4 regions of the Devosia sp. BK genome follow, and region 3 is predicted to be linked to each of the others. Evidence: predicted binding sites of a transcription regulator. Region 3 holds the regulator's gene; each other region holds the start of a gene.
What was found. Region 3 encodes LexA, which represses DNA repair genes until DNA is damaged. Its sites were predicted from a motif close to TGTTCNNNNTGTGTTCNG; they were not measured.
Positions count from the first base shown of each region.

Region 1 (7,718 bases), 1.5 Mb from region 3:
CCACTTGTGCCGGTCAATGAAAATTTCGGCCTTTGACCTTCAACGTGTCGATGTGCAGATCCGGCACAAAGATATCGCGCTGACGGAACCCGTCCCGTTCTCTTGTCCTGGAGTCGCCGGATGACCCGCCATGAGCGAATTCATCGCCGCGACCGGGTCGAACGGAAAACTGCCCATCCCTGCCACCGACGGTTGCAAGTTCAGCGGTCATGTCTGTCATGGACCTCGCAATGAGATGGACCACCTCTCCTTCTCTTTGCAGCTTGCCATAAATGGACATCATCGATGCGCCGAGCACGATCCGGCGGTGCTGTTCGAAGACCTTGGGCCAAACGATGAGATTGGCGGTGCCTGTCTCGTCTTCGATGGTAATGAACATAACCCCTTTAGCGCTGCCGGGCATTTGCCTAACCAGCACCAGCCCTGCCGTTGAAATCCAATGGTTGTTCGGTGTCGCCATTGCCTCGGCGCAGGAAAGAATGCGTCGGCTTGCGAGCTCATTACGCAAGAACGCCACGGGGTGTGATCGAAGGCTGAGGCTGACGCTCGAATAGTCCTGAACGACCTCCCCCCCAGACGTCATGGGTTTGACCGTGAACTCTGGCTCGGACAATTCGGTGATAAACCGCTTTTCGGCATCGGCCGCTGCAGCAAACAATGGCAGCGGCTCATCGCGGAGCGCTCGAATGCTCCAGAGTGCCTGTCGACGTGTCACAGCCATGGAGGGATTAAAGGCGTCGGCCTTCGCCAAAAGCACCAAGGTGCGTGCTGACACCCCGGCCCGGTGCCAAAGTTCGTCGATGGATTGATATCCTCGATTGGGACGTGCCCCGATAAGGGCGGCCGCATCCGCATTCGGCAACCCCTTGATCATCCGAAAACCCAGGCGGACCGCAAAACGGTCATCGCCCAGCTCCTCCAGCGTGCAGTCCCACCGAGAGGCGTTCACGCAGATCGGTCTGACTTCGACGCCATGCTCGATCGCATCTCGGACGATCTGGGCCGGGGCATAGAAACCCATCGGTTGGCTATTGAGCAGCGCAGCGCAGAAGATCTCCGGATGGTGGCATTTCATCCAGGAGGACGCGTAGGCGATCAATGCAAAGCTCGCCGCATGGCTCTCAGGAAACCCGTATGAGCCAAAGCCCTCGAGCTGTTTGAAGGTGCGTTCGGCATAGTCCTGATCGTATCCGTTCGCGACCATGCCGCCGACCAGTTTGTCCCTGAAATGCGAGACGCCACCGGTGAACTTGAACGTCGCCATGGCACGCCGGAGCTGATCGGCTTCGCCCGGCGTGAACCCCGCGCATTCGATTGCGACCCGCATCGCTTGCTCTTGAAACAAAGGCACACCGAGCGTTTTGCCGAGTACCTTCTCAAGCTCTGGCTTTGGATAGACGATCTCTTCATTGCCTTCGCGGCGTCGAAGATAGGGATGGACCATATCGCCCTGGATTGGCCCGGGACGAACAATGGCAACTTCGATCACGAGGTCATAAAATGTCCGTGGCTTGATCCGTGGCAGCATCGACATCTGCGCCCGGCTCTCGATCTGGAAGACACCCAAAGTGTCCGCCTTGCGGATCATGGCATAGGTCTTGGGATCCTCAGGCGGGATCGTCGCCATATCGAGATCAATGCCCTTGTGCTCGGCGAGGAGATCAAAGCTCCGCTTCATGCAGGTCATCATCCCGAGGGCAAGGATGTCGACTTTCATGAATTTCAGGGCATCGATATCGTCCTTGTCCCATTCGATCACCTGGCGATTGATCATTCGTGCCGGTTCAATCGGCACAAGTTCGTCGAGCCGATCATTGGTCAGGACGAACCCGCCAGGGTGTTGGCTTAGGTGCCGTGGTGCGCCCATGAGTTGCTTGGCCAGCTCGAGCGCGAGAACGAGGCGGCGATCGCTTAGGTTGAAGTTCAGCTCTTCGGCCTGCTTCTGGCTGACGCCGTCTTTCGACCAGCCCCAGACCTGGCTCGACAAGAGCTTGATCATATCCTCGGGTAACCCCAATGCTTTGCCGACGTCACGAAGAGCACCTTTTGACCGATAGCGGATCACCGTTGACGTGAGCGCCGCGTGGTCGCGCCCATAGGTTTCGTATACCCACTGCATCACGATCTCCCGCCGCTCGTGCTCGAAGTCGACGTCGATATCTGGCGGTTCGCGGCGCTCCATGGAGACGAAGCGCTCGAACAGTAGATCATTGCGGTCAGGATCGATGCTGGTGATCCCCAGCACGAAGCATACTGCGGAATTCGCGGCAGATCCCCTACCCTGGCAGAGAATGTCCCGGCTGCGAGCGAAGGCGACGATCGAATTTACGGTGAGGAAATATGGCGCGTAGTTGAGCTTTTCGATCAGATCGAGCTCATGCTTGATGATGCCGACGACACGTTCCGGAACACCTTCTGGATATCGCTTCTCGGCGCCTTCCCAGGTCAGTTTTTCCAACGCCTGCTGTGGCGTAAATCCCGGGATCGCGGCTTCCTCTGGATATTGATAGGCGAGTTCTTCGAGACTAAAGCGACATTTGTTCATCACCGCGATGGTCCGCTCGACCGCATCCCGGTTCCGCGGAAACAGACGAACCATTTCGGCGGGCGGTTTCAGATAGCGGTCGGCATGGCGTTCTCGATCAAAACCGACATCGTCGATGGTCGCGCCAGTACGAATGCAGGTGACAACATCCTGCAGAATCCGGCGGGACGGTTCATGGAACAGAACGTCGTTCGTCACGATGGTGAAAACACCCAAGGCGTCTGCCATGGTCTGGAGCTCATAGAGCCTGAGCTGGTCGTTGGGCCTTCGCCTCAAGGTCAGTGCGAGATAGCCTTCATCCCCAAATGTTTCTTTGAGGCGCCGGAGCTGCATTGCCGACGCCTCATCTGCCTCGTCGGGGACAAGGATCGCGACCAATCCCTCTTTGTACGTAGCGACATCCGACCAGTGCAGATCGCATTTGCCCTTCCCGCCGCGGGCCTTACCCAACGAGAGAAGTCGGCATAGCCGGCCATAGGCTAAGCGATCTCTCGGATACACGAGAACTGATGTCCCATCGACGAGATCGAGTCGGCAGCCAACGATCAGCCTGACGCCAGTGGTCTTGGCAGCCACATGAGCTCTGACGATGCCGGCAAGACTGTTGCGATCGACAACAGCCAAAGCTTCGATGCCAAGGATCGCGGCGGTCGCGAACAGCTCTTCGGCGGAGCTAGCTCCCCTCAGAAAGCTGAAATGGCTCGTGACCTGAAGCTCGGCGTATCTCATCCGAAGACGCCATGAAGATACCATTTGTGGCTGCCGGTCTCAGGATCTTCGCCGTCGCCGGCCCGATAAATCCAGAATCGTTCACCTGCCTCATCCTCGACGCGAAAATAGTCGCGCACTGCGGCAATCTCGGAATCGGTTTTCCACCACTCGCCAAAAATGCGCTCGGGGCCATCCGCGGCTTTGATCCGGCGTCGAATGCCGCGCCAGGTGAACCAGACCGGCGGATGATCGGGCAGCAATGCCATGGTGTCGATCGGCTCAGGATAGGGAAGGAGCCTTGTCGGTCGAGGCCATTTGCTTGGCCAATCGCTGAGCGCCTCCTGCGAAAGAGGGGCGACCTTCTGGACGGACCGCTCAGGAATGTCACTGGCGATCGGCGCAAAGCGATAAAGCGCACCCTGCCCCATCCTATTGGTCAAAAGATCGATTAGGGCAGAAACATCCTGATCATCACCGTCAACAAGCGAGTTGATCATCTGCGTTGGATCGAGTGGCTCTGCCTGAATGGCGCGCAGCCGCAATTGCTCAATGCCGAAGCCGGGATCAATTTTTTCGATCTTGTCGGTTAAGAGCCGGGTCAACCTTTTGGTGTCTCTGATCGGCAAGGCGGTGCCGACCCGGACCGTCACCGTGGTGTTGTCCACGCGGTGTGCCAGGAGATCGACACGCTTCGCTCCTAGTCCCTTCAGTTCGAGAGCGCCAACCAGACGCTCGACCAACTGGCCGATATACTTTGCGATGGTGTCCGCAGCGCCAATCGGCTCGCCGAAAGGTCGGACGACCTCAATGATTTCAGGCAGCTCCATTGGCTCAATGGGTTCACCGACTAACCCCATGGCCTGATCAAGACGCCGGCCGACTTCTGGGCCAAACCGAAGCGTCAGGGTGGCTCGTGGCGCGACGCTGAGATCTTTGATAGTTTTAAAGCCAAGCCCTCTTAGGGCCGCCACTGTTGCCTCCGGCAATCGCAAGGCAGGCAATGGCAGGTCGTGAATGATCGAAGCCCCCTGCCCCGGCTCAACCAGGACAGCAGGGTGCTTGTGGTATCGTGCCAAAGCGTGGGCCTGTCCCCAGGTGTCTGCCAAGGCTGCCTTCCCCAGAAGCTCTGCCGCTTTGAACTGCGACAGGATTTTCTCGAGCACCATTTCCTCGCCGCCATGGAGATGGTCGGCGCCCGCAATATCCATGATGATGCCATCTGGATGATCCGCGGCAACAAGAGGCGAAAAGCGCTGCAACGCCCAAAGTGCCAAGCGCTCGATCGCCTCCCTGTCGCCTGCCGCGTCGAGCTCGGCAACATGCAATGACTTTATCATCGCTTGCGCCTTGCTCACCGGCATGCCCTTGCGGAGCCCGACGGACAGGGCTGCATGATCGAGGGCCGCAATTTCGCGACGGCTGCCGCGACGCGTTACGAGCACCACGGGCTCTTCAGCCGGCGGCGCTGCGCTTCCCCGAACGCGTCGAAACCGGTCGGTTGGGAAGGTCGGAAAATAGAGAGAGACGACCCTTGCCATCACAAGCCTCAACTTCGAAATCTGCCGCTTCAGCACCGCGGCACCTGATGAGTTCAACCTGCCAGCGCGCTCTCCCCACACCCGGCACCGGCAATGGACGCGATGGCAGTGTGCTGACGCGCCATCGGGTGACAGCCGCTGTCGGCTGCCCGAAATCAGCTGCCTCCGTTTGACGTCGCCAACGTCTGATCGCGATCCCAATGGCGCCTGACGTTTCTGCAGCCAGCTGTAGTCTGCGCGATGCGGTCATCGTCAACTTGGCAACCTCGGCGACGATTCCACCGAGCCCCCCGTACCGCATACCCTCCTCGAAAGCCTCGAGGACCGATTGCTCGTCACCAGCCTCGACATAGATGACCCGGTTGGCGCTCAACCCGACCTGAGCAATCGCTGGCGCGAAGAGGTCCTGTCGCGTGACGCACCAGAGAACCTTGCCTTTGGTTCGCGCGACGATGCCTGCTGCAAAAAGGGCCGCCGCTGCACCATCGATCGCGCCATTCCCGCCGCCTGCGACTTCATGCAGGGCTCCTAGGGACAAACCGCCACCCGGCAAGTGCCGATCAATGACATCGACCCCAAATGGAAGGACCACCCGTTGCGAGGCAGGCCTGCCTTCAAGGCGTCCGATCTTCTCGCGAAGCTCGGCGATCATCGCGGTGTCGATGGCCTGGTTCATTTTTTAGTTCGTATTTCTCCACCCGCCTTTTCAAGCGTGCAGACAGGGAATATGTTCCCTCTTTGTTCTATCAGACTCGGGTTGGAGTCAATGCAGTTTGCCTGACTGTAGGTTTGAACTGCCCTGCGTTGCACTCTTGGTGGATGATCATGTCAGAGAATTCAGGGGCTTGCGGCTCGGAGCGGCTTGGGGAAAACCCGCTGGACAGTGAGCGCATTCGTAAAATCGTCCATGTCGACATGGATGCCTTTTTCGCATCGGTCGAACAGCGGGATGATCCGAGTCTGAGAGGCAAGCCTGTGGCAGTTGGTGGTGCGCGCCAGCGTGGTGTCGTCGCTGCCGCCAGTTATGAGGCCAGGGTTTTCGGTGTTCGATCGGCTATGCCGTCGGTGACTGCAGCACGGAAATGCCCTGAGCTGATTTTCGTAAAGCCGCGTTTCGACGTCTACAAATCGGTTTCGGCGCAGATTCATGAGATCTTTGCCGAGTACACGCCACTCATCGAGCCGCTTTCGCTCGATGAAGCCTATCTCGATGTGACGGAAAATTTGAAAGGCATGACCATCGCCAGCGCGATCGCCGAAGAGATCCGGGCCAAGATCTTCGCAGTCACAGGTCTGACGGCCTCGGCCGGCATTTCCTACAACAAGTTCTTGGCGAAGATGGCCTCGGGACACAAAAAACCCAATGGCCAATTCGTTATTCCACCCGCCAAAGGGCAAGGCTTCGTGCGAACCTTGCCGGTCGCCAAATTCCACGGCGTCGGACCGGCGACGGCCTCAAAAATGAAAGCGCTTGGAATCGAAACCGGAGCGGATCTTGAAGCCCAAAGCCTCGAGTTCCTGCAGCGGCATTTCCGATCAAGTGGAGAGTATTATTACTGGATTGCGCGCGGCATCGACTATCGCCGGGTCAAGCCGGATCGCGTTCGGAAGAGTGTGGGTGGCGAGAACACCTTCTTCGATGACGTCCATGATCTCGCGGCGGCTTTAGAAAAACTCTCGCCGATCATCGATAAAGTCTGGCGACACGCAGAGCAGAAGGCCCTGTATGGCCGAACTCTCACTCTGAAGGTGAAGTTCGCCGATTTCGAGATCATTACCCGCAGCCGAACCGAGCAAGTGCCACTGGGCACCCGGGAAATCGTGGAGCGCACTGCACACGCATTATTGGCGCCAGTGTTCCCAACCTCGAAAGGGATACGGTTGCTCGGCATCTCAATTTCTGGATTTGAACCGCCGGACCGAGCGAGTAACATGGAACAGCTAACCCTCGCCCTATGACAGTCAGAAGAATTGGTTTTCCCGTGCGTCGATCTGGCTGTTCTGCGGATCTTCTTTTTTGCCAACAGAGACGATCTCGAGGACATTGTTGGCTTCCTTTGGGCGGTAGGGCAGCAACTCGTTGCATTATGATCGTGCTCGAGAATAGCCCAAAGGTGCCGCTGGACCGATGGTCGAAATGGGACGGTAAGCCCTCTGAAACCTTGAGGTAATCATCGCTTCGATGGCGCTTTTGGTCACCGGCGAGAGGCCAGGGGTGTCTCATGATATTGTTCGAAGGCGGAAGCTCACCATAGACTTTGGTACTCCCCCTAGCGAGCAGACACTTCATGAATTCCAGACCAGTCAATGATGGAGTAACTACCTGACGCTTGTGTATTGGCAATCGACCAGCTTCGGGTTCATGATGATCGGTATCGAGCCAGAACGAGTTTGAGCAGGCGCACAGAATGCCATCGATCGCCCAGCTGGTCTCTCGCTACGTCTGGCCAGCACGATCATGCCCAACACCAAATCCCATGGAGTCTTTATGTCAAACGACACGCCTGTTCCGCTTAGCGATGCCGATCTCGACAACGTCAATGGCGGCGTTGCTGCCGTCGGCTCCAGCAATCGGACCGGCGCGATCGGGAATATAGATATTGGCTCGATGGACCTCGAAACGGCGATGATGGCCGTTCAGTCCAACCGCGCCGCACTGCTCGATACACAACTGTCCGAGCAGATCAAATCCGTGCAGGAGCGCAACACCGAAGTCAGCGAGCTCAACGCGGATAAAGTTGCGCTTGAAAGGATCAATAGCCTGTTCGAGCCGAGCAAGGGCGATGATCAGAAGGTGTCGCTGGCGACAAAGCTCGGCGATACGACAGTCGGCGCCGTGCTCGAATCTCTCAACAATGACCTCAAGGTAGATGCCAACAAGGACGGAATGGTCTCGCTAGGCGAGCTGAAGTCATCAATTCTTG
Region 1 is NZ_JAIMBX010000001.1:2,403,864-2,411,581, forward strand. It holds gene DevBK_RS11770 (error-prone DNA polymerase) at 14-3,274, opposite strand; gene DevBK_RS11775 (Y-family DNA polymerase) at 3,271-4,794, opposite strand; gene DevBK_RS11780 (ImuA family protein) at 4,709-5,470, opposite strand; gene dinB (DNA polymerase IV) at 5,620-6,753, shown strand; gene DevBK_RS11790 (hypothetical protein) at 7,283-7,718, shown strand, end outside.
Region 1: a site for LexA is predicted at 5,523-5,540, ahead of dinB (DNA polymerase IV). Genes of this name have one in related genera too.

Region 2 (7,718 bases), 1.3 Mb from region 3:
CTGCCCGTGCTTGCGGCGATCGTGACGGCGCTGAGCACGACCAAGCTCGATGACGGCACCGAGCATTTTCCGGCCAGCAATCTCGAAGTGACGACGGTCGATGTCGGCAATCCGACGGGCAATGTCATTCCAGGGGCAGGGACGCTCAAATTCAATATCCGCTATAATGACACCTGGACGCCGGACACGCTGGCCGACTGGGTGAAGGCGCGGATCGCTGCGGTCGATGCTAGGGGTACGAGCGTCGATTTCGCTATTGCCGGCGTGCCATCACGCTCCTTCCTCTCGCCGCTGAGCGAGGATATCGACACGCTCTCCGACGCCATCGAGGATGTGACGGGACGGCGGCCGGAATATTCGACCGGCGGCGGCACATCGGACGCGCGCTTCATCGCGCAATATGGGCCGGTGGTGGAGTGTGGGCTGGTCGGCCCCTCCATGCACAAGGCCGACGAGCATATTTCCATCACCGATCTGGTCGGGCTGACGGCGATCTACGAGACCTTTATGGGCCGGTTCTTTGCGGCGGAGACGCCATGAAGATCTGGGGGACCATGAGCGAAGCCTTGAAAGGCTGGATCGCCATTGTCTGCGGCGATGCCGATTGGGCGCGGCATTTTGCCATTTCTGCAGCGGGGCTCGCGACCGCGCTGGTCCTGTTCTTTTTCTTCGCGCTGCTCTCGATTGCCCTGGCGACGGCCGATGTGGGCATTCCGAGTTTTTTTGGACTGATCATCGCGCTCGTGGTTCAGGGCCTCTCGATCCTCGCGCTGCTTGGCGGCATTCTGATCACGCGCAAAATCATGCCGGGCGAGATCAGCCTGATGCGGCTGATGGTCCCAGGGATTTACGCGCTCATTGCCTATCTGATCGCCGGCACTATTCTCTCGCTCATCGCCGGGCCGGTGTTGATTTTGCTCTGGATTGGGCTCGCCTTTCTGCTCTTTTGCCTGGGGCGGCAGGCGGGGGGCTGGAGCATCGGCGTTGCAGCCGCCTTTGCAGTTTTGACCATGGTCCTGCTTGTCGGCATGCCCGTGACGCTCTACATGGCTCTTGGCCCCGTGGCCGCGCCCACCCCTTGAGACGAGACCCACGCTTTTGGCCCAGCCCAATTCCGCTTTTTTCGACGAAGCCGCCAATGCCATCCGAGGCTGCATCGCCCTCGTCATGGGCAAGCGCGACTCATCGAGCTATTTCGATTTCTCCCAGCGCGGCCTCGTCGGCAGCCTGATCGCGGTTCTCGCGGCCATGATCCTTGCTGGTTTCGGGCCGCTGCTCCTCGGCGCGCCGATGCCGTCGGGCGCTGCGACGCAATCGATCGTGATCAATGCCGTGCTCTTCGTCGCCCAGGCGTTTACCGCATATCTCGCTTTGCGCCAGATGGGCCGGCAGGATGGTTTCATTCCCTATCTCGTCGCGAGCAATTGGGTGACGCTGCTGTCGGCAATCCTGCTCTTGGTCGCGACGATTTTCGGGCCGCTCGGCGTCATAGTGCTTCTCGGCACAGCGGTCATAGCGATCCTGACTTTCGTCAATATCGGCCGGTTCATCGTGACATTGGCGCCGCTGCAGATCGGGCTTTTGTTCCTGTCGCAGGCGGTAGGCGTGTTCCTGGCGCTGGGGCTGGTGACGCTGATCCTGCCCGCGCCGCCTATGCCCTAGGAGTAATCGACCCTGAAGAAATAGAGCCCGGCCGATGGCGCCATGGCGCCGCAGCGGCTGCGGTTCGCAGCGTCGAGCGCTGCGCGGAAATCATCGGGGCTCCACTTGCCTTCACCCACGAGCTTGAGCGAACCGACCATCGAGCGCACTTGATGGTGGAGGAAGCTGCGCGCGCTGGCGGTGACGATCACATGGTCGAGCTCGCGGCGCACCGCGAAATGGTCGAGCGTACGGATAGGCGAATTGGCCTGGCACTCGGACGAGCGGAACGTCGTGAAATCGTGCCGGCCGAGGATTTTTTGCGCGGCGGCATGCATGGCGTCAGCATCGAGCGGCATGGGCACGTGCCAAACCCGATGGCGCTCAAGCGCGGCGGGGGCGCGGCGATTGAGGATGCGATATTCGTAGTGCCGCGCGAGGGCCGAGAAGCGGGCCTCGAAGGTGTCGGGCGCAAGTTCGCAGGCAATGACTGCCGCGGGATGCGGGCGCAGGTGATAGTTGAGGGCCTCTCGCACGCGAAACGGGTCGCGGTCGGTCGAGAGGTCAAAGCTCACGACCTGGCCGAGGGCGTGTACGCCAGCATCGGTGCGGCCGGAGGCTTGGGTCACGACGGTTTCGCCCGAGAAGCGAAAAATGGCTTCTTCGAGGGCTTGCTGAACGCTCATCCGATCGGCTTGCCGCTGCCAGCCGCAGAAGGGGGTTCCGTCGTATTCGAGGGTGAGTTTATAGCGGGGCAAAGTGACCCCCACCTAGCCTCCCCCTCTTAGGGGGAGGGATCATATCGAGTTTGGAACACCGAGCCGGTTTCCTAAGCACGGCGTCATTCCCGCGAAAGCGGGAATCCAATTCGACTGAAGCAGAGATTCCCGCTTTCGCGGGAATGACGCGGTGAAAGGGGGTAAGCCCAATCAAACCACCCGCTCCGGCAATACCCCGGCCCCGCGCAAAAACGTCGCTGCGTCCATGGCACCCTTGCCTTCGCGCTGCACCTGGGTGAGGCGGACGGCGCCGGTGCCGCAGGCTATGGTGAGGTCCGGGCCGATCAGACTGCCGGGCGCAGCGCTGCCGGAAGCGAGCGTCGAGCGCAGGGCTTTGACGCGCGTCGGCTTGCCCGCCAGTTCCAGTTCGAACCAGGCGCCCGGGAAGGGCGAGAGGCCGCGGATGGTGTTGTGAACTTCCTCGGCGGATTTGGAAAAATCGAGTTTGGCCTCGGCCTTTTCGATCTTTGCCGCATAGGTGACGCCTGCTTCGGGCTGGGGCGTGAAATCAAGGCTCCCGCGTTCCAGCGCCGCCAGGGCACGGCCCATGAGATCGGCGCCGAGGCGCATCATCTGGTCGTGGAGTTCGCCCGCCGTCATATCGGGGCCGATGGGAATGATCTCGGTTGGGCCCATTGCGCCGGTATCGAGCCCTTCATCCATGTTCATGACGACGATGCCGGTCTGCTTGTCGCCGGCCATGATGGCGCGCTGCATAGGCGCGGCGCCGCGCCAGCGCGGGAGCAAGGAGCCGTGGAGGTTGAGGCAGCCCTCAACCGGCGCATCGAGAATGGGTTTGGGCAGGATCAGGCCATAGGCGACGACGACGGCAACATCGGCGCCGAGCGAGGCAAATTGAGCCTGCTCGGCCTCATTGCGAAGGCTTTTCGGCGTGAAGACGGGAATGCCGAAATTTTCGGCCGCTTCATGCACCGGGCTCTTGCGCTCGGCCTGGCCGCGGCCGGCAGGCTTTGGTGCGCGTGTATAGACGGCGAGCACTTCGTGGCCGGCAGAGACGATCTCGGTCAGCGTCGGCACTGAAAATTCGGGCGTGCCCATGAAGACGACGCGCATTGGCTTTACTCCTGGGCAATTTTCTCCGCGCCGGCGCAGGGAAAAATTCTTAGCGCGCGGCCAGCTTAGCTTGCTTGTCGAACTTCTTGATCACGCGGTCGCGCTTCAAACGGCTGAGATAGTCGATGTAGAGCACGCCATCGAGGTGATCGAGTTCGTGCTGGATGCAAACGGCGAGCTTGCCATCGGCATCCTTGGTGACTTCCTTGCCGTCGAGATCGGTGTATTTGACCGTCACGGTCGAAGGGCGCTCGACTTCGTAATAGAGTTCGGGGATCGACAGGCACCCCTCCTCGGTCACCTGGATTTCGTCGCCGAAGCTGGTGATCTCGGGATTGATCATGACGATCGGCTCGGGCGTCTCCTTTTCGCCAGCCAGATCCATGACCACGATGCGCTTCAAGACACCGATCTGCGGCGCGGCAAGGCCGATGCCCGGCGCGTCATACATGGTGTCGAGCATGTCCTTGGCCAGCGTCTTGATCTCGTCGTCGACCTCAACGATCGGATCGGCAACGGCGCGCAGGCGCGCGTCAGGAATGATGAGAATAGGGCGGATGGCCATGGCAAAGGTCCGGCGATATCTGGATTTGCCAGTGATATGGCGTCTCGAGACCAATCGGTCAACAGTCGAGGTCGTTTACGCCCGGCGCAGAATAGAACATTTTAAGAACGGAAGAATCGGTTAGACTGGCGCAATGAGTGAATTCGACACGATTTTGTTTGTGGCCGGCTCGGTGCCGGTGACCTTGGGCCTCGCGCTGGCGATTGGTTTTTTGCTGCTCGTCGGCTTGGCCTTTGTGTTGCTGGTCGGGAATGCGCGGACCAATGCCGAGCGCGCGGAGGATGCGGCGCGCTCGGCAAGCGACAATCTCAAGGCGAGTTTTCTCGAACAGATCGCACAGCGGGACATGCGCATTCGGGATCTCGACTTGGCGCTGGCGCGCGAGCGCGAGCGGGCCGCGGATCTTCTCGACAGCGAGCGGGACAAATCAAGCGGGTTGACGGCGGAACTGGCCGCCATGCGGACCCGGCTCGACGAGCAGGCGCGGCAGAACGAAGTGAACCTTAAACGCTTCATGGATGCGCGCCAGCAGATGACCGACGAGTTCAAGGCCATTGCCGGCGACGTGCTCAAAAGTCATGGCGAGACGTTTACGCGGCAAAACCGCGAGCAGGTCGATACGCTCTTGAAACCGCTGCAGGACAAGATCACCGAGTTCCACAAGAACCTCGTCGAAGATCGCTCTGCCATGGGCGAGCGCATTCGCGCGCTGGCCGAGAGCAATTTGCAGATCACTACCGAGGCACAGAATCTTACGCGCGCGCTCAAGGGCAATTCGCAGACCCAGGGCGCCTGGGGCGAGATGATCCTCTCCACCATCCTCGAGCAATCGGGCCTGCGCGAAGGTGAGCAGTATTTCGTCCAGCAGAGCCATAGCGGCGAGGATGGGCAGCGCGTCAGGACCGACGTTGAAATCCTGATGCCGAATGGCGATCGACTGGTGATCGACTCGAAAGTGTCGCTGACGGCGTTCGAAGCCTTCGTAAACAGCGCCGAATTGGATCGGGACCAGCATTTGCGGGCGCATATCACCTCGGTGCGTGGGCACATCACAACGCTGGGGGACAAAAGCTATCATCGCGCCGCAAAGTCGAGCCTTGATTACGTGATGATGTTCGTGCCGATCGAATCCGCGCTCGCAACAGCCATCCAGCACGATGCCAAGCTCGTCGAATTTGGCATGGGGAAGGGTGTCATGCTGACGACCCCGACGACGCTAATGACGGTGCTGCGCACGGTCCGCAATGTGTGGGACATCGAAAAGCGCCACCAGAACGCCGAGGAAATCGCGGAACGCGCCGGGGCGCTTTACGAGAAGGTGGCCGGGTTCTTATCGACCATGGACAAGGTCGGCGCGAGCATCGAGCGCGCCAGCCAGGATTTCGCCAAGGCCAAGGATCAGCTCTCGACGGGCCGCGGCAACGTTGTGCGGCAGGTGGAGATGCTGCGCGAGCTGGGCGCGAAATCGGGCAAGAGCTTGCCGGCGGGTTGGGACGGCGGGAGCGAGGAACAACCGACCTTGCGGCTGGTGGTGGATGAGCCGGGGGATCGGAATTAGAGGCTGGTGATTGGGGCTTCACCCCCTCCCAGCCTCCCCCATCAAGGGGGAGGTGGCGCACCGAGTATGAGGCACGATCTATTCAAGGCCACTAGCCAAACACCTCCCCCTTGATGGGGGAGGCTGGGAGGGGGCCCCGCGACACTACCTTCAAACCGCGCTCAATTCACTCTTGCTCTTGAGCACCTTATCGCCGTCGTCTTGCTCGATGAGGTAAGCCGGCTCGGCCTTGCTCGCTTCGCGTGTCACCTTGGTGCCTTTGATGGTCTTGGTGACGTCCTCGGTAAAGCGCTCAACGATCTTGCCCTCGGCCGTATTGGCGCCCCACTTCCAGCTGACTTTCGAACCCTTGCGAAATGCCATTTTCATCTCCGTTTTCGGAGCAATGGAAAATGGTGCGCAAATGTTCCTTGTGGCCCAAATGGGGCTGATCACGTCTCGTAGCGCCCCCCTGCCGCAATGCTGCCTGCAACATTGCGAAAGCTTAATGTCGGCGCAACTTCACAGAAAGGCGCGACGTTCCATATGTAATCCCACAAGCTGTTGAGAGCTTTTTCGAAGGAGACTATTCCTTATGCGTCCCACTCTTCTTTCGCGTACGCGCCGTTGGCTTGGAGCATCGGCCCTGGCGCTTCTGGTCGGTGTCGGCGGCGTATCCACAGCCTTCGTGCTGACGGGTCAGGCTGCCAATGCTCAGGTGCGCAATGTCGCCCAGATCGCGGTTCCCGAAGTGAACCAGCAGGGCTTTGCCGACCTCGTCGATGCGGTCAAGCCGGCTGTGGTCTCCATTCTCGTTGAAGCTCAGGAACCGGCGTCCGGCCCAAGCGGCGGCCCTGCTGGTCCCGGCGGCCCGCGCGGCCGTGATTTCCAGTTCAATTTCCCCGATCTTCCGGAAGGCCATCCTTTCCGTGACTTCTTCGACCAGTTCGGTGGTGCTCCCGGCGCCCCTGGTGGCGGCGAAGCCAAGCCACGTCAGTTCATGGCAGCCGGCTCGGGCTTCATCGTTTCGGCTGATGGCTATGTCGTGACCAACAATCACGTCGTTGCCGACGCGACCAAGGTCACCGTGATCTTCGAAGACGGCACCGAACAGGTGGCGACCGTTGTCGGCACCGACGAGCGGACCGACCTTGCCGTTCTCAAGATCGAAGGCAAGGACCTGCCCTTCGTGACCTTCGAGGACCAACCAAGCCGTGTTGGCGATTGGGTGGTTGCCGTGGGTAACCCGTTCGGCCTCGGTGGTACCGTAACCGTGGGCGTCATCTCGGGTGCTGGCCGCAATATCGGCGGCTCGAACTATGGCGACTTCCTGCAGATCGACGCTGCCGTCAACACCGGCAATTCGGGCGGCCCGGCCTTCAATACCAAGGGTGAAGTGGTCGGCGTCAATACCGCCATCTACTCGCCAAATGGCGGCAATGTCGGTATCGCCTTCGCCATCCCTGCACACACGGTCAAGCAGATCGTCAACCAGTTGATCGACACCGGTACGGTGACCCGAGGCTATCTCGGCGTCTCCATCCAGGACGTCAGCAAGGACATTGCCGATAGCGTTGGCCTGACCACGGCCAAGGGCGCGATCGTGCGTGAACCGGCTGCCGATGGCCCTGCAGGCGCTGCGGGCGTCAAATCCGGCGACATCATCACCGCCGTCGATGGCGACAGCATCGATGATGCGCTTGATCTGAGCCGCACCATTGCCGGCAAGGCCCCGGATTCGACTGTCGAGCTGACCATCTGGCGCGATGGCGCCGAGCAGAAGGTGAGCGTCAAGCTGACCCAGCTCAAGGAAGATGCTGGCCAGACTGCCCCGAGCAAACCGACGCCTCCGGCTGATGTGCCGGAAAGCACCTCGATGCTCGGCATGACCCTCGTGCCCAATGGCGACGGTTCGGGCGGCCTCCTGATCCAGGACGTGCAGCCCGATAGCTCGGCTGCCCAGCGTGGCCTTGCCGTTGGCGATGTCGTGCTCGAAATCGACAATAAGCCGATCAATTCGGTTGCCGATTTTGAAGGCGCAGTCTCTGCTGTTCAGGGAAAGGGGCTCGCAACGGCTCTCGTCAAGGTTTCGCGCGACGGTGAAGCCCGCTTCATCGGCCTG
Region 2 is NZ_JAIMBX010000001.1:2,241,212-2,248,929, forward strand. It holds gene dapE (succinyl-diaminopimelate desuccinylase) at 1-540, shown strand, start outside; gene DevBK_RS10935 (hypothetical protein) at 537-1,082, shown strand; gene DevBK_RS10940 (hypothetical protein) at 1,099-1,662, shown strand; gene truA (tRNA pseudouridine(38-40) synthase TruA) at 1,659-2,399, opposite strand; gene fmt (methionyl-tRNA formyltransferase) at 2,571-3,494, opposite strand; gene def (peptide deformylase) at 3,544-4,059, opposite strand; gene DevBK_RS10960 (DNA recombination protein RmuC) at 4,193-5,617, shown strand; gene DevBK_RS10965 (DUF2945 domain-containing protein) at 5,768-5,980, opposite strand; gene DevBK_RS10970 (Do family serine endopeptidase) at 6,192-7,718, shown strand, end outside.
Region 2: a site for LexA is predicted at 4,152-4,169, ahead of DevBK_RS10960 (DNA recombination protein RmuC). Genes of this name have one in related genera too.

Region 3 (7,718 bases):
CAGCGCGGACATTTTCTTCCGTGAGAACAGTGCCGGCCCCGATCTCGGCGCGGTCGCCCAGCGCCTTGGCGGCGCGCGAAATGCTCTCGATGGCGTTGGGCGAATTGAGCGGCACTTCTATCAGCGTGATACCGGCCTCGACGAGGGTTGTGCAGACCGGGACGGCTTCGTCATTGGTGATGCCGCGCAGGATGGCAATGATGTGGCGGTGGGACATAGGGAGTTTTCCTTCAAGCGGCGGCGCGGGCGGCCTTAAGGCCGGCGAGGACGACGGCGGTGGCATCGACGGGACGGCCGGCGGCACCGGCCATTTCGAGCACCTGGCCATAAAGCGAGCAGAGAACGTGCGAGCCGATAAGCGGCACCGGCTCGTTACCGATCTGGTGGCGATTGGCGGCAATTTCGGTGCCGATCAAAAGGCCCGAGAGATAGCCGGCGCACCAGGCGGGTGAGCGGCCGGAAACCAGCGCGCTGGCGCGGACGCGGAACAATTGGCCGAGGAGATCAGCGGGCCGCTCGAGGCCATCTCGCGCACCGGCAGAAAAGCCATCATTGCGCTCAGGGCCGTTTTGATCGCCGGTGAGCGAATGGCGCAGCACGGATTGGGTGGAGAGCAATTCGAACATTTCGCCGGTCATGGCCGTCGTAAAATGCTCGATTTTCGTGCCGTCGAGCAGCGCCCATTTCGAATGTGTGCCGGGCATACAGACGAGGCCGGAATAGCCGGGCAGGGTGGCTGCGAGCCCGAGGAGCTGGGTTTCTTCGCCACGCATGACGTTGTCGCCGCCTTGCCTTTGGCAGACGCCGGGCAGGATGGAGACGTTAAATTTGTCGGAGCCGCTATCGGGATGGACGGCGCCCCGAATGAGGCCGGAGAGGTCCGTCGGCGCTTCTAGATAGGGCGCTTCGAGCCAGCCCTGGCGGGCGCCGGCCATGCCGCAAACGACAACGTCGGTCTTTTCCGTCAGGGGAATATCGGCGAGCAATTCTGAAAGTGCGGCGGGAAATTCTTCGCGCGTCAGCTTGCCCATGCCTTTTGGCGAACTGCGCGAGGCAAGGACATTTCCAGCGTGATCGAGGGTCCAGCCGCGCAAATTGGACGTGCCCCAATCGACCGCAATCCAGGCAACAGATTCGCTCAAACAAGCCTCCTCGACGACCGCCTACACAATGCGGCGCGACCCTAATTGGGTTCTCGGCCCATGAACAGGGCCATCAGCGCAGGGGCTATCGGAGAGCTCAAATGTGTTCTCCGCGATTGGTAAGATTTTCAGAGCGTTCCGGCACATATGCCCCCTGTTACCCCACCCAAATCAATTGTATGATTTTTTCGATGGGAGCCGTTCACAGCGGCGCTTGCCGTGCTAAAACGGCAACCAGCAAGGCCCACGGTCCGCGCGCTGCGGACGGATAAGGAATTTGACGATGACGACTGATAACAGCGGCGCTCCGAAGAAGCTGCGTTCGCGCGCATGGTTCGACAATCCCGAAAACCCGGACATGACCGCGCTTTATCTCGAGCGCTATATGAATTTCGGCGTCTCGCGCGAAGAACTTCAGTCGGGCAAGCCGATCATCGGCATTGCGCAGACCGGTTCGGACCTCAGCCCCTGCAACCGTCACCACATGGTGCTGGCCGAGCGCGTGCGTGAGGGCATTCGCGAAGCTGGCGGTATCGCCATCGAATTCCCGGTGCATCCGATCCAGGAAACCGGCAAGCGCCCGACCGCGGGCCTTGACCGCAACCTCGCCTATCTCGGCCTCGTCGAAGTGCTTTATGGCTACCCGCTTGATGGCGTGGTGCTGACCATTGGTTGCGACAAGACGACCCCGGCCATGCTGATGGGCGCGGCGACCGTGAACATCCCGGCGATCGCGCTGTCGGTCGGGCCCATGCTCAATGGCTGGCACAAGGGCGAACGCACGGGTTCCGGCACGATCGTCTGGAAGGCGCGCCAGATGATGGCGGCGGGCGAGATCGACTATGCGCAGTTCATTGAACTCGTCGCGTCGTCGGCGCCGTCGACCGGCTATTGCAACACGATGGGTACGGCGACGACGATGAACTCGCTGGCCGAGTCGCTCGGCATGCAGTTGCCGGGCTCGGCAGCTATTCCCGCGCCGTATCGCGACCGCCAGGAAATGGCCTACCGGACCGGCAAGCGCATCGTCGACATGGTGCACGAGGATCTGAAACCCTCGGACATCCTGACTAAGGACAACTTCATCAACACCATCGTCGTCAATTCGGCGATCGGTGGCTCGACCAATGCGCCGATCCATATCCAGGCCATCGCCAAGCATATCGGCGTCGAGCTGGAACTGCAGGACTTCCAGACCTACGGCCACAAGGTGCCGCTCTTGGTGAACCTGCAGCCGGCTGGCGAATATCTCGGCGAAGATTACTACCATGCCGGCGGTGTGCCGGCGGTGGTAAACGAGCTGATGAAGCAGGGTCTCATTCGCGAGAACGCTCCGACCGTCAACGGCAAGACCATTGGCGAGAATTGCCGCAACACGACGATCCAGGACGATAAGGTCATCCGCCACTTCGACAATCCGCTCAAGGTGGATGCCGGCTTCCTCGTGCTGCGCGGCAATCTCTTTGACAGCGCGATCATGAAGACCAGCGTGATCTCGTCCGAGTTCCGTGAGCGCTACCTCGCCAATCCCGAGCATCCCGGCATGTTCGAAGGCAAGGCGGTGGTGTTCGATGGCCCTGAGGACTATCACCACCGCATCGACGATCCGGCGCTCGATATCGACGAAAACACGCTGCTCTTCATGCGCGGCGCTGGTCCGATCGGCTATCCGGGTGCGGCAGAAGTCGTCAACATGCGGCCGCCGGCCTACCTCATCAAGAAGGGCATCCATTCGCTCGCCTGTATCGGTGACGGCCGTCAGTCAGGCACGTCGGGTTCGCCTTCTATCCTCAATGCGTCTCCGGAAGCAGCTGCAGGCGGTAACCTTGCGATCCTCAAGACTGGTGACCGCGTCCGCATCGATCTGAACAAGGGCGAAGCCGATATCCTGATCTCGGCCGAAGAAATCGCGACCCGTCGCGCGGCGCTCGAGGCTGAAGGCGGCTACAAGTATCCCAAGCACCAGACGCCGTGGCAGGAAATCCAGCGCGGTATCGTCGGCCAGCTCGGCGAAGGCGCGATCCTGAAACCGGCTGAAAAGTACCAGCGGATTGCGCAGACAGAAGGCCTGCCAAGGGATAACCACTAGGATCGACCGTCATTCGGCCGATGCTGGTCTGCAAATGCCGGTCTCTTGCGCTTCCGGTGCTCACGTACTGATGTACGCTGCGCGCCGGTTCTCAGAGACCGACATTTTCGCCTCAGCCTAGGCCGACTACCGGCCAATCCTTCGGTGACCGAGTTAAAGGCCGGGCAGCACAGAGTGCCGCCCGGCCTTTTTTTTGGCTGACGGTTTTTCACGGTGACGGGCGGCCATTGGCTCTACCTGTTTAGACATTGGGAGCCAAAGGCCGCCGGTCACAGGATCCGGAGTTTGCAGCAGGTCCGGGATCAGGCGCGAACGTTATTTCGGTCGCGGCTGCCGTATTTCAACTCCCCGCCCGGATAGGCGCCCCCATCCACCGGCCATTCCGCCCGACCCTGCGTGGGAGCCGTGTGACTGGCGGAATGGGGAGAGTATGGGCGAGGTTTTGGGGAGCGGGGAGAAGATGGATAAGTATTTTGGGGTTTTGGGGTTTACCCCACCTAGCTTGCCATTCGGGCATAGCCCTCATGGCCCTCTCTCCTGAAGTTGCGCCACTGGCGCAATTTTGCCTGCGGCCGGATCGAAGCCATTAGTAGGAGGAGGGACGCATCGAGTTTGCCTAAGTGACAGCCCTTTTCACCGCTGAGATATGAAATCCGCTGCTGCAGGCTAATCGCACTCGGCGTAGAAACGCGATCGAGACTAAAGAATGTCACGCTCAATCCGGATAAGAGCTTAGATGTTCGTGGATGATGCGCCAAGCATCACCGCGCTTGGCGAGCACCGTGGTGCCTCGTCCTGATCCTTCGGCGTCTTTGCCATCGACCACAGCGCGCCAACAGAACCGATAGGTGCAGCTCGCTGCCGTGTCGCCGTCCGCGATCCAGGTGAGGTCTTCAAGCCAGTACGTCTCGTTCTCAAGACGCTGCCATGTTCGTTCGAAGGCACTGCGAATGGCATCGATGCCGGTGAAACTGCCTGAACTGAACCAGAAGACTGCATCGGAATCGATCAGCGGGACCAGCAATGAAAAGTCGTGATGGTTGATCAGGTCGGCATAAGCCGCCATCACCGTTTTGGGTGTGGCGGCGCCGGGCATTAGTATTTGCGGAGGAGGCCGACGAGGCGGCCTTGAACTTTCACGCGATCCGGCGGGAAGATGCGGGTCTCGTAGGCCGGGTTGGCAGCTTCGAGTGCGATAGTGTTGCCCTTGCGCCGGAGGCGTTTGAGGGTGGCCTCTTCGTCATCGACCAAGGCGACGATGATTTCTCCAGTGCTGGCCTGATCCTGTTTTTTGATAACGACCGTGTCGCCATCGAAAATGCCGGCGTCGATCATGGAGTCGCCGCGGACTTCCAACGCATAGTGTTCGCCCGCGCCAAGCATTTCAGGCGGGACCTGAATGGTGTGGGAATGAGTCTGGATCGCCTCGATGGGCGTACCGGCAGCGATGCGCCCCATGACGGGAATGGAGATCGGTCGGGCATAATCCTCGGCGGCGATACCGCGTGGCTGGGGCGCGCTAACTTTTCCGAGGCTGCCTTCGATAACCGACGGTTCAAACTTGGCTTTGCGCCCGCCGAGGGATGGGTTCATGGAATCCGGCAGCTTGACGACCTCGAGGGCTCTCGCCCGGTTGGGCAGGCGGCGGATGAAGCCACGCTCTTCGAGCGCAGTGATCAACCGATGGATGCCTGACTTCGACGCTAAATCCAGCGCATCCTTCATTTCGTCGAAGGATGGGGGAATGCCGCTTTCCTTCATCCGTTCGTGGATGAACATCAGCAATTCGTGTTGTTTGCGCGTCAGCATCGCCGGTGAGCCCTAGAATCGGAACGGATACGGAACGACTATATGTGTTCCGTCTATGTTCCGCAAGAGTCTCCCATCTTTGCCAAATAGAGGCGCAGTAGAGATTCTCGCTTTCGCCGGAAGACGTCGCGTCAGCGGCAAGACTAGAGCACGGCGGCGAGGTCTTTCGCCAGTTGGGCGAGTTCGGCGTCGTCAGCACGGCCGCTGGCATGGGCGCCGAGGGCGGTGCCCTCGTAGGCAGGGATCAGATGGAAATGGAGATGAAAGACGGTCTGGCCAGCCGGGGCCTCGTTGAACTGGGCGAGGCGGATGCCGTCGGCTTTCGTTACAGTCTGCAGGGCCTTGGCGACGCGTTGGACGAGCGGCATCACCGCCGAAAGGGCCGCGGGATCGGCATCGAGAAGGTTACGCGATGGGGCCTTGGGAATTACGAGGGTGTGACCCTTGGACTGCGGAAAAATGTCGAGCATGACGAGGGCCGTGTCGTCCTCGTAGACCTTGTGGCAAGGTAGTTCGCCCTTGAGGATTTTGGCGAAGATATTGGTTGGGTCGTAGGTCATCAAAGCCTCGGATTATTCGGCAGCGGCGAGCGCTTCGTCGCCGGCATTGTTGGCATATCGGAAGCGGAAGAAATTGAGGACGGCAAGGCCGGTAAGGGTCACCGGTACATATTTGAAGCCGCGGGTGATGAAGAAGAGAGCGATGCCGACCGCCGTTTCCGCCGACATCGCGCCCTTGCCCATGGCGGAGGTGAAGGAGGAGGGGACAATGTGGCGATAGATGAGGTCGTCGGAGCGATAATAGTGGCGGGCGCGGGCAGCGAAGGCGCGCTTCGAACTGGAATAATCGCGCAATTCATCCATGCCCATATCGCCGTGAAATTCGACCTCGGAGCCGAGCGCCCAGACCTCCGGCGCGAGGAGCCTATCCTTGCCCATGAGGGTGAAGCGCTCGATCAGGTCGCGAAACGTGACGTAATTGGCGTTCCAGCAATCGTCCGTTTTGGCGCCGTGCGAAAGGATCAGAACGTCGGCGCGCGCGAGCTTTTCGTCCATCGCGGCGTAATTTCCGGCGGTGAAATCGACGCCGGACTTTGCCGTTTCGACAATGCCGCCCCGCTTTTCGAGTGCTTTGACCATGGCCGAGCCGAAGGCGCCGCTTGCGCCGGTGATGAGGAAGCGCCGGCCAGCAATCTGGCAGGTGGTGCCGACCAGGAGATCAAAGGTGTTGGCAAAGGACGAGAAGAAATTGTGCGGATAGACGTGGTGCATCGCGTGGTAATTGTTGTTTACCCACAAGAGGCCCTGTTTGCCGCCCACGCGGTCCATCGACATGTGATTGTAGTCGAGCCCTTCCTCGCGAAGGGTCAGGGCGAACATGACCGTGCGGATGACGGCAACGACGGCCACGGGCTGCCAGGGCAGCGCCAGGAGGAACAGCGCGATTGCGGCCATCGAGGTAAAGTATTCGGGCAGGACGTGAAACCAGATATTCTGGCGGGCATAGGCCGGATTGACCTGCATATCGAGGCCAAGGAATTTATGGTGGACCCAGTGCCAGGACGAGAAGGTGCGCAGCAGCGGGATCTCGGAATTTTCCCAGCGGTGCAGCAGCCAGTGCAGGGTGTCGAACAGGGTCGTTGCCACTACGAAGACGAGAAGGGCTTCGAGAATGAAGGCTACGACATCCCACAAATCCATTAGTCCCGGGTCTCCTGATCACTTGATGCGCGCTGTCTAGCACAATCGATCGGCTGGGGCTAACGCTCCTGCCGATCGCCGCGCCGGTATGGCGTAAACCCTTCAAGCGCCTCTTGTTCCCGCTCGACGGCGGGACGTTCCGCCTCGAGATAATCCGCTACCGCGTCGCGTAAACCCGCGTGAGCGATCCAGTGAACGGAGTGGGTGGTGACGGGAGTGTAGCCGCGCGCCAGCTTGTGTTCGCCTTGTGCGCCGGCCTCTACGACCGCAAGCTTGTGGGCGATGGCAAAGTCGATGGCCTGATAGTAGCAGATCTCGAAATGGAGAAAGGGGACTTCGCGCGTCGAGCCCCAATTGCGACCGTAGAGGCGATCCCTGCCGATGAAATTGATGGCCCCGGCAATGGGTTCGTCGCCATCGTAGGCGAAGATCAGCACGATCCGATCGGCCATATACTGGCCAAGGAGCGAGAAAAATTTCCGGTTGAGGTAAGGCTGGCCCCATTTGCGCGCGCCGGTGTCTTCATAAAAATCGAAGAAGGCGTCCCAGTGATGCTCCTTGATTTCATCGCCCCGCAGCCATTTGACGGTCAAGCCATCAGCAAGCGCATCGCGGCGTTCTCGGCGGATGGTCTTGCGCTTGCGCGAGGATAGCGTTTCGAGAAAATCTTCGAAGGTCGCAAAGCCCTGGTTGTGCCAATGGAATTGAGTGTCGACGCGGCCAAGCCAGCCAGTTGCTTCGGCAATGTCGGCATCTTCATCGGGCAGAAAGGTGAGGTGCACCGACGAAGCGTTGCGCTGCAAGGCGAGCTGCTGCGCCGTTTCGAGGAGTGCGGTTTTGATCTCGATTCTGTCGGACGGGACCAGGAGCTTTGGGGCGGTTGCGGGCGTGAAGGGCACTGAACCCTGGAGCTTGGGATAATAATGCCCGCCGGCGCGCTCGAGGGCCTGGGCCCAGCCATGGTCGAAGACGTATTCG
Region 3 is NZ_JAIMBX010000001.1:948,582-956,299, forward strand. It holds gene DevBK_RS04590 (2-dehydro-3-deoxy-6-phosphogalactonate aldolase) at 1-217, opposite strand, end outside; gene DevBK_RS04595 (2-dehydro-3-deoxygalactonokinase) at 231-1,142, opposite strand; gene DevBK_RS04600 (IlvD/Edd family dehydratase) at 1,426-3,231, shown strand; gene DevBK_RS04605 (nuclear transport factor 2 family protein) at 3,947-4,327, opposite strand; gene lexA (transcriptional repressor LexA) at 4,327-5,040, opposite strand; gene DevBK_RS04615 (HIT family protein) at 5,184-5,603, opposite strand; gene DevBK_RS04620 (hypothetical protein) at 5,613-6,740, opposite strand; gene DevBK_RS04625 (GNAT family N-acetyltransferase) at 6,800-7,718, opposite strand, start outside.

Region 4 (7,718 bases), 160 kb from region 3:
CTGGTTCCTCGCCAGCCGATTTGGCCGGCCGATCGCCATTGCCGGCATCGTCGCCACCGGCCTGTTGCTGATCCCCTATTTCCTCATCCAGCCGGGATTTTCCTTCGAGGATTTCGTTGCCAACGAATCGACCGCCCTCACCGCGGCCGAAAACATCGATGAGGGCGTCGGCGGCGTCGCCCCGCTCTACATTCGCGTGCCCCTGATCGAGCACAACCCGGATGTCGGCGAGGTCGATTTCGCGCGTATCCAGGTTGTGCACGACATCCTCGAAAAGGAGCTCGGCGAGAACAAGGTTATTTCCGCTGCGAGCATGTCCAATTACACGGACGCCGGCTTCACCCGCGGCGAGGTGCTCGAGGCCGTCGGTCCCTTTATGCGGCGGCGCTTCGTTACCGATGACGGCTCGCAGGCCCTCGTTACCGGTTTCATGCCCACCATCATCGAAAGCGACAAGCTCAAGGATCTCGTGGCCCGCGTCGAAAGCGAACTCGTCTCGGCTGGTATTACCGATGCCGAAGTCGGCGGCTTCCGTGTGCTCACGACCTTTGCGACCGACAATATCGTCCGCGGTCTACAGCTTGACCTGACGCTCAGCGTCCTCGTCAATCTCGCGCTGATCGGCTTTGCCTTCCAATCTTTTCGGGTCGCATTGGCTTCTGCGATCCCCAATCTCTTTCCCATTCTAGGAACAGAGGCTTGGCTCTGGTGGTCTGGCTCTGGTCTTCAACTTACCACCGTCATTGCCCTTACCATCGCTTTCGGCATCGCGGTCGACGACACGGTGCATTTCCTGTCCCACTATCTCCACGGGCGCCGCGAGGAAGGCCGCACCCATGAGGACGCGGTGCAGCACACCCTCCTCCGCATCGGCGGCGCTATTGTCGCGACCACCATCATTCTCTGCGCCGGCACGGCGATCATCATGTTCTCCGAGCTGCCACAGGTTGCCCTGTTCGGCTCGCTCTTTGTCGTCACGCTGGCCCTTGCCATCCTCGGCGATCTCTTCATCCTTCCCGCCCTGCTGATGGCCGGTGGCAAGTTCTTCCACCCCCTCGGCAAGATCCGCGTTCGCACGGCCGATCACGACGCCACTCCAGACGATCCGACTGGCGATACGGTCACAGGTGAAGGCGGAACTGAAGGGGAAGCCCCTCGTCCCGCTTGAGGCCCGTTCTCGCTCTCGAAAAGCCGTGGCATAACCATAACCACGCCGATTCTGGCTCTGTTCTTTGATCCGTCGATAACCAGCCCGGGCGCTCGTTGTGACATCTGGAGGCCTTGCACCATGACCCGTTTTGGACCCGTTCCGCGCGCCCTCGCTTTTGCTGCCGCCGTGTTTTCGACTGGCTTTGCCGCGGCGCCCGCCTATGCAGGCCCGGCGGAAGTGGCGCTACTCAAATCCTATATCGGTGAATGGCGCGGCCGCGGCACGCTGGTCGGCGCCGCCACCGAATCCGTCGTCTGCCGCCTCTCACTGACCCAGGGCAATCAGGACAAAATCAACTATAGCGGCCGCTGCACTCTCGCCGGCACCAATCTCTCCGTCGCCGGCACCATCGCCTATGTAGACGCTTCGCGCCGCTACGAAGCGGCCATGACCTCCAACGCCACCTTCTCCGGCATCGCCGTCGGCCAAAAACGCGGCGGTGGCCTCGTCTTCAACCTCCGCGAACGCACCCCCGACGAAGAGGGCAAGGAGATGAACATCTCCTCTCAAATCGCCCTCAACGACGACTCCATGAGCGTGTCCTTCGAAGTCGTCTACGTCGAATCCGGCGACAGCCTGACAGCGCAAGTGCCGTTCACGCGGTAAGGGTTGGCACTGCGGGAGCTTGCGCGGGGTATGGACATGAAAACGGCAATGCTGTCGCTCGAGACAAGAGATTTCGCTTCCGCGGAACTGACGTTGCAATAGTTGCTAGTTCTTGCCGCAGGGTGCCGCCAACGGTCAAAATGATGCGGCGGATGCGAGCAGTTGAGGTTCAAAGCCAAGCAAGCACAAGAGGTTAGCCACCTCCAGTGTATTCACCCCACCCACCGCTCTTCCCTCGGGCTTGACCCGAGCAACTGTGTTGTTGGTTCAGGTTTTGAAGGGCGTTTGGTCTCTCAGAACGGCATTGGCGATGACAAGGATTTTTCGCGCAATAGCGATGAGGGCGAGCTTTTTGGGTTTGCCGGCGGCGGTGAGGGTTCGGAAGAACTGACCAAGCAGGCCAGTGCTGCGGCACGCGGTGAGGGCCGCCATGTAGAGAGCAACCCGCACACGAGGACGTCCGCCACGGATGCTGCGCTTGCCGCGGAACAGGCCGCTGTCATTGTTGAAGGGGGCCAGACCTGCCAGCGCAGCGATGGTCTTGGGCGAGCGATGGCCGGCCTCCGGCAGGAAGGACAGCAGCGTGGTGGCGGTGACCAGGCCGATGCCAGGGATGGACCACAGGAGGCGCTGGGCCTGTGCAAGCTCGTCGGTCGCCGCGATCAGCGCGGCGATCCGGCTGTCGAAGACAGCGATGCGGCTGGTGAGCAGCTCGATATGGGCGGAGATGTCGGTCAGGATTTCGGGTTCCGCCATCTCCTGTTGGCGGGTCAATTCGCCCCGGCGCATGTCAACCAATTGATCCCGGCGTCGCGCCAACTCGCCTAAAAGTCGGCGCCTCTCGTCGGCGGCGGCCTGGGGATGTGGCCGTAAAGCCTGCGCCATCCGGGCCAACATCTGCGCATCGACCTTATCGGTCTTGGCCAACTGCCCGGTGGCCCGGGCAAAGGCCCGCGCCTGTGCCGGATTAACCCGACAGAATGCTATTTCGGCTTGCTCCAGAGCGCGGCGCAGCTTGCCGTCGTAGCGGCCCGTCGCTTCGAACAGCACCAGCTCGGGCCGGCTCAGCCCGGCCAACCAGTCCGCAAGAGCTGCCTCGGTATTGGCGATGGAGAACTCCCGACCGGCAAATATCTCCAGCGTGTATTTGCCCACGTCGATTCCGATAAAGTCCGATGCTATGATCATCGTGCCTGTCCTTGTACTGCGAGGTCCGCCGCCAGCGGCCTCGATCAACTGTTCAGGATGGTGACAAAACCGGGAGGGGATCACACTCGGGTACGGTCTGATGACCAAGGGCCAATCGATCGCCCTCCCGGAACCAATCTCGCACACTTTCAACAGACAAGGGCCACTCGCCCACCCACAAAAGCATCTGCCTCGCGCAGTGTCCCTCGGGTCGAGCCCGAGGGAAGGACGAAGATTGGGGAGGCCCAGAAATTCCCAAGGCATTGAAGGGAAACGGCGCCTATACTGCTAGGTTGTGCGGCATCCAGCAAGTTGCAGTCCGCCTTCACCAAAGTTCCCCCCTACACATCTCCGCTGGGCACCCGGCAAATCCGGCGCTAAACCACACCCATGCGAGCCCTCATTCAACGCGTCCTGTCCGCCTCCGTTACCGTCGATGGTGCCATCACCGGCGAGATCGGCCCGGGCGTGCTCGTCCTGATCTGCGCCATGCAGGAGGACACCGAGCAAAAGTCCTCCTGGCTGGCGCAAAAGATCGCAAAACTCCGCATCTTCCAGGACGATGACGGCCGCATGAACCGCTCGCTGCTTGACATCGGCGGCAGCGCTCTCGTCGTCAGCCAGTTCACCCTCGCCGCCGATACCAAGGGCAATCGACCCGGCTTTTCGCGCGCCGCTCCACCCGAGCGCGGCCAAACGCTTTACACGCATTTCTCCGAGGCGCTCGCTGCAACCGGCGTCCCTATTGCCAATGGCATCTTCGGCGCCGACATGAAGGTCGCGCTGGTCAATGATGGTCCGGTGACGATCTGGCTGGATACCGATAACTCATGAGCGAACCGCAATCGGCCCTGGCCAAGACGCGCACCATGCGGGCGGTCTATCTCGCCCTCGGCCTCCTCATGACCGCTCTAGGCATCATCGGCGCCTTCCTGCCGCTTATGCCAACCACGATCTTTCTGATCCTTGCCGCCTGGTGTTTCTCCAAATCCTCGCGCCGGCTGGAAACCTGGCTCCTCTGCCACCCCATCCTCGGCCCCACCATCACCAATTGGCGCACTCATGGCGTCATCGCTCCGCGCGCAAAAGCCTTGGCCTGCTCCGGCATGGCGCTCGGCTATTTGCTCTTCTGGGTCAGTGCCCATCCCGGCCCATGGCTCGCGCTGCTCGTCGCGGTCGTCCTTGGCGCCTGCGCTGCCTATGTGCTGTCGCGCCCCTCTGCCCCGTCAGCCTAACCAACAAAAAGGGCCGCCGAAGCGACCCTTTTGATCAAAATCCTCAGAATGGGATGTCGTCGTCAAGACCGCCGGATTCAAAAGCCGGCGCGTTGGACGAGGGACGACGTGCGCCACCACCACCGCCGGAATTGCTGACGCCGCGGAAGCCGCCATCATTGCCGCCATAGCCACCGCCGCCACCTTCATTTGCACCGGCGCCGGCGCCATCGCCGCGGCCATCGAGCAGTACCATGGAGGCGTTAAATCCCTGAAGCACGATCTCGGTCGAATACTTGTCCTGGCCGGATTGGTCCTGCCATTTGCGCGTCTGGAGCTGGCCTTCGAGATAGACCTTGCTACCCTTGCGCAGATATTGCTCGGCGACCTTGGCAAGACCTTCCGAGAAGATCACCACGCGGTGCCATTCGGTCTTTTCGCGCTGCTCACCGCTATTGCGGTCGCGCCAGCGTTCGGATGTCGCGATCGACAGGTTCACCACCTTGCCGCCGCTCGGCAGGGTCCGCACCTCGGGCTCATTGCCGAGATTGCCCACCAGAATGACTTTATTCACGCTGCCAGCCATGGCGCATTTCCTTCCAATTCAGTCCCGGTCTGCAAGGTCGCGGGACGCTTCTGTGATCGAGCGCGGAGTGAGCCGCCTCTTGCGCAGCCTCCCGCTCGTCCGCGCACTTTAGCCCGTCTCGCGTCAGAGCAGGCGCAAATCTGCCGGATGCTCACACCTTTGCATTTTGTTCACTTTATGTTCTTGTTCGTTGCGAGTCAATCGCCCATTGCGGTTGGCTGCCTTACCCTTCGCCTCATTCTCGCCAAAGCCACCGGTTCGTCTGGCGCCGTGTCGAAAAGAGCGGATTTCGCGCCATGAAACAGCCCCTCCTGCCGTCTGTCATTCTCGCCTTTGGTCTCCTAGCCGCGCTGCCAGCGCATGCCGAGGAGATGAAACTCGGCTCGATCACCTTCGAATCGCCCGACGGCTGGGAGCTGCAGAAAAACACCGAAGGCATCCTGCTCACCAAGAAATTTCCCAAGACCGAGGACGATGATTTCGCCGCGGCGATGATCCAGCTCGTCGGTGCCAAGGCCGGCCCCGCCCAGCTTGATGCGAATGTCGCGGAGATGGTCAGTTGGGTCGACGGAATGACCGAAGAAGACCCGATGACCGACAGCGCCGGCACCACGCTCAATGGCCACGCGATCAAGGTCGAATATCGCTGCTGTGGGTATCAGGATGACATTTCGCTCGGCCAGACCATTGCTGGTATTGCGAGTGAGGACGAACAGCTTCTGGCCGGCCTCATCTTCATGAACACCCGCAGCGATCATGAAGATGAGGCCGAGGACGCCTTCGAAGCCCTCGTCCGCTCCGTGCGTTTTGCCGGCGATGAAGACAAGGGTCTTGAGCCTCAGTCCGGCGATGGCGGCCTCGAAGGGGTTTTTACCCACCTCAGCACCGGTCTCATGCCCAACGCCTTTGGCGGCCTCGATTTCACCTCGGATAGTGAGATCATGGTCTTCGACAAGGCAGGCTTGTTTAGCACCGAACTGCCCGCCGGCACGGATCTGTCCGCCTGGTGCGCAGAGAATCCCACCGATTGCGGGACCTATAAAGTCACCGGCGGCGGCTGGTTCGGCGGCGAGCGCAAAATCGAAATGCGCTCCATGCTCAACGATTTCGGCGTCGTCAAAACCGAAACCATGCCGCTCGAAAAATCCGGCGACGATCTCAAGATCGACAAGGGCGATTATTTCCGCCTGCCCGAGTTCGACACCGGCACGCGCTTCGACGGCTCCTGGACCTACACCTGGGCCTCGAGCGGCATGACGGCGACCAGCTCCGGCAGCGTTGCGGTCCAGCGTACTGTCAAATTCACCCCCGATGGCAAATTCACCCGCGATGGCTGGAGCGGCGGATCGTCCAGTTCGGATATGGGTGGCGTCACCGTCTCCAGCGATCGCCCGGCAAGTTCGGGCACTTACGAAGTCGCCGGCTACGAACTCACCCTTAAGGGTGACGACGGCAAGACCGAAACGCTCTCGATTTTCGCGCCTGACCGGGACTCGACGGATCTTCTCGTCATCGATGGCGGCAATTATCTGAAGGACGATTGAGCCCCTCCTGACAAACCCTGTCAGCACGCCTCATCCATTCCCCTTTCAGCACCGGGGAGCATCATGGATTACGCGCAGGCGCTGTGGCTTTATACGATCCTTGTCTTCGGCATCATCGTTGTGCCGGGCATGGATATGTTTTTCATCCTCGCCAATGCGCTGACGGGCGGCCGCTCCATGGGCTTTGCCGCCCTTGCCGGCGTCATGCTCGGCGGCGCGGTCCACGCCCTATTCGGTACACTTGCCGTCGGGGTCCTGACGCACCTCCCCACCATCCTTTTCCAGGCGATGATCCTCGCTGGCGCAGCCTATATGGCATGGATCGGATACACGCTTCTGCGCAGCGCCATCACGGTCGATGGCATTGGCCGCGCGACGACCCGTTCGGAAGGCGCCGCTTTTCGTCAGGGCCTCATCACCTGTCTCATCAATCCAAAAGCCTATCTCTTCGTGCTGGCCGTCTTCCCGCAGTTCGTGCGGGCTGAATTCGGCCCCGTCTGGTCCCAGGCCCTCGCCCTCGGCATTATCACGGTTGCCATGCAAGGCGCGGTCTATGGCTCACTGGCTTTGGCTGCCGGCCGCGGACGTGATGCGCTTGTTGGCAACCCGGCGGCCACTATCTGGATTGGAAGAGGTGCCGGCGCGCTCTTCCTCGCCGTTGCTGTTTTCACCGCCTGGCATGGACTGACCATGACCTCGACCTCTTGACGGACTCTAGCCTGTTCTGCAAATGTTCATGACGAACGACACTGTTTTGGGAAGTCCCGGGCCGCGCGCTAATGTTATCGCTGCGGTCAGGACACCTATGCGGTCATGCCTTGCAGCCGCGCCACAAGACGCTTATCTCATGGGCTCCCCGGCCCTTTTTGACCCCACTGCTGCTGCGCCTTGCGGCGCGACAAGCCACGGACGCGAACCATGAAGCCTACGCCCAGCCAGAACCGCGAAATCATCGTCCGTGGTGCCCGCGAACACAATTTGAAGGGCATCGACGTCAAGCTGCCGCGCGATAGCCTGATCGTCATGACGGGCCTTTCCGGCTCCGGAAAATCGTCCCTCGCCTTTGATACGATCTATGCCGAAGGCCAGCGTCGCTATGTGGAATCGCTCTCGGCCTACGCCCGCCAGTTCCTCGAGATGATGCAAAAGCCCGATGTCGAGCACATCGAAGGCCTTTCGCCCGCCATTTCCATCGAGCAGAAGACAACATCGCGTAACCCGCGCTCGACCGTTGGCACGGTCACGGAAATCTACGATTACCTGCGCCTGCTGTTCGCCCGCGTCGGCATTCCCTATTCCCCCGCCACGGGCCTGCCCATCGAAAGCCAGACCGTCTCCCAGATGGTAGATCGCACCATTGAGCTGCCCGA
Region 4 is NZ_JAIMBX010000001.1:1,107,037-1,114,754, forward strand. It holds gene DevBK_RS05390 (efflux RND transporter permease subunit) at 1-1,168, shown strand, start outside; gene DevBK_RS05395 (hypothetical protein) at 1,289-1,816, shown strand; gene DevBK_RS05400 (IS110 family transposase) at 2,084-3,004, opposite strand; gene dtd (D-aminoacyl-tRNA deacylase) at 3,395-3,838, shown strand; gene DevBK_RS05410 (YbaN family protein) at 3,835-4,239, shown strand; gene ssb (single-stranded DNA-binding protein) at 4,283-4,804, opposite strand; gene DevBK_RS05420 (hypothetical protein) at 5,101-6,348, shown strand; gene DevBK_RS05425 (LysE family translocator) at 6,412-7,056, shown strand; gene uvrA (excinuclease ABC subunit UvrA) at 7,267-7,718, shown strand, end outside.
Region 4: a site for LexA is predicted at 4,972-4,989, ahead of ssb (single-stranded DNA-binding protein). Genes of this name have one in related genera too.